2 regions of the Mesorhizobium sp. M1004 genome follow, and region 1 is predicted to be linked to the other one. Evidence: riboswitches for the same ligand, from Rfam matches in the RefSeq annotation. Region 1 holds a riboswitch; the other holds the start of a gene.
The links. A riboswitch is a leader RNA that binds a small molecule or an ion and turns the genes downstream of it on or off. The one in region 1 is predicted to bind cobalamin.
Positions count from the first base shown of each region.

Region 2: it holds a riboswitch for cobalamin, as region 1 does, so the genes downstream of both, metE (5-methyltetrahydropteroyltriglutamate--homocysteine S-methyltransferase) here and NKH54_RS30025 (DUF1636 family protein) in region 1, are expected to answer to the same signal.

Region 1 is NZ_JAMYNB010000023.1:10,076-14,482, forward strand. Features, by position in the region: gene cobN (cobaltochelatase subunit CobN) at 1-1,778, opposite strand, end outside; gene cobW (cobalamin biosynthesis protein CobW) at 1,797-2,849, opposite strand; gene NKH54_RS30025 (DUF1636 family protein) at 2,852-3,277, opposite strand; cobalamin riboswitch at 3,316-3,523, opposite strand; gene NKH54_RS30030 (DUF6348 family protein) at 3,583-4,275, opposite strand; gene NKH54_RS30035 (winged helix-turn-helix domain-containing protein) at 4,305-4,407, opposite strand, start outside.
Region 2 is NZ_JAMYNB010000015.1:29,227-33,633, forward strand. Features, by position in the region: partial or broken gene metE (5-methyltetrahydropteroyltriglutamate--homocysteine S-methyltransferase) at 415-2,761, opposite strand; cobalamin riboswitch at 2,855-3,056, opposite strand; gene NKH54_RS26405 (hypothetical protein) at 3,451-4,407, opposite strand, start outside.

The DNA of each region.
Region 1 (4,407 bases):
AAGGTGGCGGCGCGGAAGGGGAAGCCGCTCTTACCCTCCCCCTTGTGGGGAGGGTGGCCCGCAGCGCCGGGTGGGGGTGGTGCACCGCTACCCCCACCCCGTTTCGCGCTATCCGCTTCGCGAATGTCGCGAACCGACCCTCCCCACAAGGGGGAGGGTGAAGGAGCGCCCCATGCCGCCTCGACTGCAGCCAGTGCCTCAGCCGGCAAATCCTTTGAGAAGTCCAGATACTCATCCAGCCCCAGCCCACCATCGCTCCGCCCCAACGCATCCAGCAGCGCACGCGGCGTTTCTGGAATCCCGTCAACGCGATAGCCCTGCTCCTTCAGGTCATGCAGCATGGCCAGCACGCTGGACGGCACATCCAGGCCCACTGCATAGCCAGTGCGGCCGGGCGCGCTCGGATAGTCCGGAATGAGGATCGCCAACTTACGCGTCGCGCGGGGCGTCTGCTGCAACCGTGTGAACGCCGCTAGCCTGTCCGCCACTTGCGCCACGCGATCCGGTTCCGGGCGGTTGGCGAAAGCGCGGTGGCCGAGCGCCGGGTCGGTCTCGCTCTCGCCCTTGAAGGAAATCGCGCCGGCAAGGATACGGCCGTCGAGTTCGGGCAGCACGACATGCATGGCGAGGTCGGCGGGCGCCAGGCCGCGCTGGTTGTTGTCCCAGACGTCGCGGCGGGTGGTGGCGACGATGACCTGGAAGACCGGCACGCCGGCGCGGTCGAACAGGGTTTGGACGCCGGGTTCGGCGCCGGAGGCGAAGGCGGTTGCGGTGATGATGGCGGCGGGGTTGAGCGAGGCCAGTGCGGTTTCGACGAAGGCCAGGGAGGTCGGGTCTTTGAGGCTGGAGACGAAGATCGGGACCGGTCTCATGCCGCGCTGGCGGAGTGCATCAAAGAGGGCATCGATTGGCGCGACATCGGCGGCCAGCAGCATCGAGCGGTAGAAGAGGATGGGGATGATGGGAGAGTTGATGTTGTCTGCGCCGAGTTCCCGCCCACCCCCCTCTGTCCTGCCGGACATCTCCCCCGCAAGGGGGGAGATTGTGCTCTCATCGACGCTTTCGCCAATCGGGGATGTTGCAGAGGAATCTATTATCGGCTGGGCAGAAAAAGTGCCGAGGTCCGCGCCGGCTGATCTCCCCCCTTGCGGGGGAGATGTCCGGCAGGACAGAGGGGGGTGTGAAGGAACGCCGACATCGGCAAAATCCAACTTGCCTACGACGCCGCGGCCAGGCTCGTAGTAACCAGCTTTCGGCACGCTGACCGGCTCAGCCGCCGCCGCATCCTGCCCAGCCAACCCCGCCAGCCGCTGCATCAGCGCTGCCATATTCTCCGGCCCGCCCTCGCGGAAATAGCCCAGCAGGCCGTCCAGCTCCGCGCGGGGCAGCGTCGAGGCTTCGATCAGCCTGAGATCCTCGTCGTGGCTCTCGCCCGGCAGCAGCGCCAGCTTGATGCCGTTCGCACGGGCAGTCGCGGCAAGCTGGTCGCAGCCATAGCGCCACCAGTCGTAGCCGCCGAGGATGCGCACCAAAATCACCTTGGCGTGGCGGGCGACGCTGTCGATCCAGAGGTCCACGGACATGGGATGGCGCAGGTCGCGCAGCGCCGCCAGCCGCATCGACGGCAGGCGGGCGGCATCGGCCTTCCACGCCGCCGCGAGGCCGGCGAGGTCGCTGTCGGTGAAGGACAGCGCCACGATATCCGCCGGCGTCTGCCCGAGATCGACGGGCTCGGCGAGATCGTCGAGCGAGGCGGATGTGGTGGTGAGTATATGCATTTCGGCTCGTGGTTTGGATCAGCCGGCGAGTATACGCTCGATCGCCGGGCGGTTCAGTCCTTTCAGGCCAATGACGACAAGACGCGAGCGGCGGTCGTCCTCAGCCGCCCAGGCGCGGTCATAGTAATGATTGACGCGCGGGCCGACGGCCTGCAGCAAAAGCCGCATCGGCTTGCCGCCGACATCGACGAAGCCTTTTACACGCAACACGTTTTCCTGTTCGGCGGCGGTGGCGACGCGCTTGGCCAGGTCGTCGGGATTGGCGATCGAGGGGATGTCGACGATGAAGGTGTCGAAATCGTCATGCTCATGATCGAAAGCGCCGTCGTGATGCGACTTGCGGTTCTCGATGTCGTCTTCGACGGTGAGACCGAGGCCAAGCAGCACCGACGGGTCGACCTTGCCATGCGCAGTCGGCACGATTTTTACCGCGCGGGCGGAATGTTCATTGATGATGGCGTTGGCGCGGGCCGAACCGGGGGCGTCCATCAGATCGCTCTTCGACAGGATGATCAAATCGGCGCAGGCGATCTGGTCCTCGAACACTTCTTCGACAGGATCGTCATGGTCGAGCGTCTCGTCCTGAGCGCGCTGTGCCTGCAAAGCGTCCATGTCGTTGGCGACGCGGCCTTCGGCCAGCGCCGGGCCGTCTACCACGGCGATGACACCGTCGACGGTTACCCGGCTCTTCACGCTCGGCCACTGGAACGCCTGGACCAGCGGCTTGGGCAGAGCCAGGCCCGAGGTCTCGATCAGGATGTGGTCAACCTTCGGTGTCAGCGCGAGGATCTTGTCGAGGGCGGGCACGAAATCGTCGGCGACTGTACAGCAGATGCAGCCATTGGCCAGTTCGACGATGTTTTCCTCGGGGCAGGTGTCGATGCCGCAGCCTTTCAGGATTTCCCCGTCGATGCCGATGTCGCCGAACTCGTTGACGATGATGGCGATGCGCTTGCCGCCGGCATTTTCCAGGAGATGGCGGACCAGCGTCGTCTTGCCGGCGCCGAGGAAGCCTGTAACGACAGTGCAGGGAACACGGGAGAGGTTGGCGGCCGGGTTTGAAGCGTTCATCGTCAGTCCTTCAGCATGTCGAGGGGTGGGATGCGGGCAACGAGGCCGCGCTTGAGGCTATCGGGCCGGCCGCGCCACGGGATGAGGCCGTCGGCCGAAGTCGCGAAGAGCTTTGCGCCGGTAACGAGGTCGGCGCCGCTGGTTGCGGTCAGATCGCCGAAGACATAGCTCCAGCAGCCATCGCGCAGGATCGCGGCGCTGAGGCGGCGCTTGCAATTGCCGAGACATTCGGCGGTGCGGACCCGGATATCGCCGGCAGCGGCGCGGCCTGTGTCCTCAGCCAGCAATTCGCCGGCGCGCGGATGGGCGTCGGAACCGGTCTCATCGCGGCAGGAGGCGCAGACGATGACGGTCACGCCGGTCAGGGCGTCGTTGTCGCCGGACGCAATGTCCGTTGTGCCAGCCGAAAAACTGCTGTTCTGGTCCAAAAACCGTGCTCCTTGCCCGGAAACCCGCCAGGCGATCGGATACTTTGTCTCAGACGGCAGGTCTCCTGGCTCGCGAGTCATTGCCTTGGTTAGCCGCCTTCCCGGTGTTACCCAGTGGCTTTCGGCCTTGGCTCTTCGCTTACAGTTGCGGGGACAGCCGCGGATTTGGGATTTTTTCGTCCCGCACCGCATTCCCTCTTGGCCCTTGCCGTTGCGGGGCAGGGGACCGTCTGGAGCGGATTTTAGGCTTTTGCAGGCAGCGGTGTCAACGCACGGCTACGACATGGCGATGTCGGCAGGGGCTGTCATGTCCCGGCTTCCGGCAGTGCCAGGATGACCTGTCGGATAGCTTGATAGCCATCGCTATAGTCCCAGTCATGACCGACAGCCAGATTCTGTCCCTCATGCCAAACCGCGTTGTCCAGAAGGACTTCGGCACTAATCAGCGTGCCCTTCAAGCCTGCCAGAAAGGTCCGGACAAAATGGCTTCCGGGGGGTACCGAAGCTGTGAACAGCTTTTCCAGCTTGGCATAGAATGCTGGATAGCCTGGTGTCAGCGAGCATAGCTCGGTTGTGGCCTGGGAAATGACCGGGCCGCTATAGATTTTCCAGCGGGCATCTTTTCGCCAGATCTTCCAACTGGCGCTGCTTCGCTGCCAAAGCTCTATTTCGGCCTGCATGTTCTCGCAGACGTGATCGGCCAGTCCCTCAATGGCCACATGGAAAACACCACGGAGAAACTTTTCAAACGCCTGGTTCAGTTCCTGTTCGCGCGTGTCGCCGAAGCCAGCAAAGGATTCAATGACCGGCTGAACATCAAGCAGCGGAGAAAAAATGTAGATTTCCAGGACCAGCCGGTCAGAACTCGTCTCGAACACCTCAGCCTCAAACCGAAGCTGCTTCGATTGGAGCATGACGTCCCTATCTCTGCGGACTGCATCTATTCCATGCGCAATGAGGGCGCCATGGATCATGTCGAGCACTTTGTCCGATGCCATTGCACAACCTACGAGGCTTATTGAGGCGTCTATGACAGACGCTGCAAGGGTTGGCCATCTCTCTCGCTAGCCAATGCCGGCCCCAGATTGCCGGCCGGCGTCACTTCGATGCGCTCAAGGCCAAGCCAGCCC
Region 2 (4,407 bases), on a different contig from region 1:
AATCGAAAATGATTGGCGATTTTTACTTGGCGGCACGAATTGCGACGTCCATCTCCGAATTGGCGGGACGCTAGCGATACCCGAACCCTGCCACCTCGCCCGTAGTCTGCGCGATCAACTGGGGGCGGACAGACGCAGCACCATATATTGTCGCTGCCTGAGCGAACGCGCCAAGCAGTCTACTTTGAGAAACGACGCGTGTCCGATTTGTTCGAGGCGCGGGGCCTGTATGTCCCCAAGGAACCGATATTATAGCGTAGTGCCACATTTATATTTCTGCGGGATTAAGACACGTCCGTAGGGAAATTGCACATTTGCGCCGAGTGGCTCATTTCCAAGAGTGTGCCGGTTTGGCATGTTCACGGCCGACAGGAGCCAGCCGGTAGCTCACCACACGGTGAGCAAGGAGAAGCCTCAGGCCACTTTCTCCCGGAGCGCGCGCGCTGCAGCGACCATGTTCATGAGGGCAGGGCGGACCTCCTCCCATTTGCGTGTTTTGAGGCCACAGTCCGGGTTTACCCACAGTTGGCCGTCGGACAGTCGCTCGCGGGCAAGCATGATTAGGTCCGAAATCTCGCAGACCTCCGGCACACGTGGTGAGTGAATGTCATAGACGCCGGGACCGATCTCGTTCGGATATTTGGAGCTCGTGAAGGCGTCCAGCAGTTCCATCTTCGAGCGCGACGTCTCAATCGAAATGACATCCGCATCCATTCCAGCGATCGCGTCGATGATCTCGTTGAACTCCGAATAGCACATGTGGGTATGGATTTGAGTCGCGTCCTTTACACCCGTTGAAGCGATCCGGAAGCATTCGACAGCCCAGTCGAGATAGGCTTTCCAGTCAGATTGGCGCAGTGGCAATCCTTCGCGAAACGCGGCCTCATCGATCTGGATCATCCTTGCGCCGGACCTTTCGAGATCCGTCACTTCGTCGCGGATGGCGAGCGCGATCTGGCGGCAGGCTTCGGAGCGGGGTACGTCGTCGCGAACAAAGGACCAGTTGAGAATGGTGACTGGGCCTGTGAGCATTCCCTTCACGGGCTTTTCCGTAAGCGACTGGGCGAATTGCCACCAGCGCACCGTCATCGGATTGCGCCTCGATACGTCCCCGAAGATGATGGGGGGACGCACGTAGCGCGACCCATAGCTTTGTACCCAGGCATGCTGGGTGAAGGCGAAGCCAGACAGCTGCTCGGCGAAATGCTGAACCATGTCATTTCGTTCGAACTCACCGTGCACCAGCACGTCCAGCCCGATCTCTTCCTGCCAACGAATTGCCGACTCGATCTCCTTCTTCAGGAAGATCTCGTAGTCGACATAGCTGAGCTGGCCCTTCGCATGATCGGCCCGCGCGCGGCGTACCTGCGGCGTCTGCGGGAAGGACCCGATTGTCGTCGTCGGGAACGGCGGCAGCCCGAGCGCGCCGGCCTGGACTCTGGAGCGCTCGCCAAAAGCGCTCTCTCGTCGCTTCATGCTATGGTCAATGCTGGCGATCCGCCCCTCAACAAGCGGGTCATGGATCTTCGTGGACGTCACGCGAGTGGCGGCAGCCTCGGCAGTCGCTTTCAACGCGCCTGCCACCGCATCCCTGCCTTGGGACAGGGCCCGGGCCAGCAAGACCAGCTCGTCGGTCTTCTGGGCCGCGAAGGCGAGCCACGACCTGATGTCGGCCTCGAGTTCCGTCTCCATGCGCAGGTCAATCGGCACATGCAGCATCGAGCAAGAAGGCGCGATTTCGACGCGGTCCAAGGGCCAGCCGGCGACGATCGGTTTGATGCGGTCGAGAATGGCGGGCAGGTTCGCACGCCAGACGTTGCGGCCATCGATCAAGCCGAGCGAGAGCACCAGATCCTTCGGAGCGAGCCGACCCACCGTTTCCAGCTGCTCGGGAGCGCGCACGAGATCAATATGCAGGCCGGCCAGGGGCAGAGAAACCGCGGTTTCGAGATTGTCTCCCAGCGACCCGAAATACGTAGCCAGCATGATCTTCAGCTCGGGCGCGGCTTTCGACAGCTGGCCATAGGCGAATTCGAACGCAGCTCGTTCGTTCGGGTTCAGATCGAGGACAAGCGCTGGCTCATCGATCTGGACCCAGTCGGCTCCCGACAGCTTCAGCCTCTGCAGGAGCTGCTCGTACGGGCAGCAGCTGCGGTAGGAGCGCGATGGGACCGAACCCTTCGGCAGGCGATTTCGCCAGCTTGAGGAAGGTGATGGGTCCAAGGATGACTGGGCGTGTGTGAATGCCGAGAGCTTTAGCCTCGAGGAAGTAATCGACCGGCTTCGTTGACGAGAGGGCGAACGTCTGATCATCATGGAGCTCCGGCACAATGTAGTGGTAGTTGGTGTCAAACCACTTGGTCATTTCCATCGCGGCTACACCAGGTCCATGAGCCGCCTCCTGGTGACCAGCGTGTCCACAATCCTCCGTCTGACCCTGGTTGCCGCGCGCCATTGCGAAGTAGATGTCAAGTGGGACCTCGCCGCTATTCCAACCGTACCGGGATGGAATGGCGCCGACCGTGGCTGCGGTGTCGAGCACATGGTCGTAAAGCGAGAAGTCGTTCGAGGGGATTTTTGACACGCCGCGATCGCGCTGCTCCTCCCAGCTAGCGGCACGGAGTGCCTTCGACGTCCCAAGAAGGTCGCCAGCGGACGATTTTCCGGACCAGTAGCTTTCAAGGGCGAATTTCAGTTCTCGCCGACGACCGAAGCGCGGCACGCCGAGCGTTGCTACAGGAATTTGCTGAGAGACAGTCATGTCATACCCCGATGGTTGGGGCGTCGGTGACAAGGAAGGCGCTAGCAGGCCCGGCACGCCCGGGTTGCAGCGGCCACCGAGACACCCCGCCCGTGGACGTAATTCGTCGTGGCAGGTCTCCTGGCTCGCGGGGTCATAGCCTCTACACGTCTTCCCGAGGGTATTCGCCTCAGTGACATGAGTGGGGTTGGCTCGCCGCTAACAGTTGCGGGGGCAGCGCCGGCATCGCACCGGCTTCCCTCTTAGCTCCGCTGCGGCAGCGCCGGACGCGAGAACCACGACACGCCAGACAATCACAGCAATCCCTTCTCTTGTCAATGACGAATAACGAAATGTTTATGTGGTTATGTCATCGCGCTTTTACGCTTGTCTAACATTTTGCAACAGTGAGTCGTCCATTTGCCGCCGCTGCACCGCTGCCCCCATTGTCCAACTAATGCAGGCCGTGCGGAGCCACAACAACCGGAGGACTCTAACCTCAACCTGAAAAGCGCTACCGCTCAAAGGACGCTGGTGATCCGCGAGCGCCGAGCCAACACCGAGGCTGCGGAAAGTGTGCAGGATGGCCCCAACCGATTTCGCGGTGCGGTAGGCGTCGGTAGTGAAATCTTTCTACCGTGCTTGTCAGTGCTGGTCCGCAACACGAGACGTTCAAGGCGTCATCACCAACTGCGATGGCCAAACTGAGATTAATCGCCCTCAATAATCCGTTCACCAACAAGAGAGCGGACGCGATCCAGCCACGGGAAAGAAAGAATTTTTCTCTCGATGCGTAGGTTTTCTGCAGCGAGATATTGGGCCGCGAGAACCTTCAACGTGAAACTCCATCGTGCGACTGCTGCTTCGATAGATGACCTGTCCACACCGCTGCCTTCAAGCGCGAAGACTAGGTCAAAGAATGTGCCGTTGGCTCTAACGTAGGGCCGCAGTAACTCCGACAGGAATTCCAGACGATCTGCTGGTTCGTCTGGAAGGACATCTTTTGCCGAGAGGCAAAAGCGGCGCAGCGCATCGGGCCAGAAGCGATCAGGTGAGGATGCGTGGTCGGTCTGCATAGCGTCCTCCAAGACTTTCCTCAGGGAAAGCCAAAGTTTGCACTTGAGTTCTCCTGATGCAGCTTCCATCGCGAATATGGCCCAAAGTGCAAGGATCGTGCCGACGTCGTTTCTCGTGTCCCCGTCCTGAAACCTCCAAGCATGCTCTCTCAGCGGGCGAATCTCGTCCCAGAGGGCTTCCAGGTGGTGCACGGGGTTGTTGGCAGACAGTAGGTAGCCGCCTCCAATCCGGCCTACGACACAATCGGGGCTAGAAAGCGCCGACCACGCTAGGGGATAGGATGGCGCGACAGGGATCAGCACATCCGTCAACGTGGGCGTTAGATCGGCGCCCGGGCTCTGCTGTTGACCCGCAACAGCAAGTACGGCGGCGATACGGTTAATCCGCCGAAGGGGTTGTACTTCGTTGATCCATGCAATGTAGTCGGGACGCGAACGAAGCATCGACGAAAGTTGGCCGATCAAGGTCACCAGTGGGTCTAGAACCGCTTCTTCGCGGTCCTGCCCATTATAGCGCCACGATCCTCCGCGTTCGCCCTCGAGAATAAGGTGCTCAAGCCAACACCAGGCTACCAAGGTCCCATCTTGGCG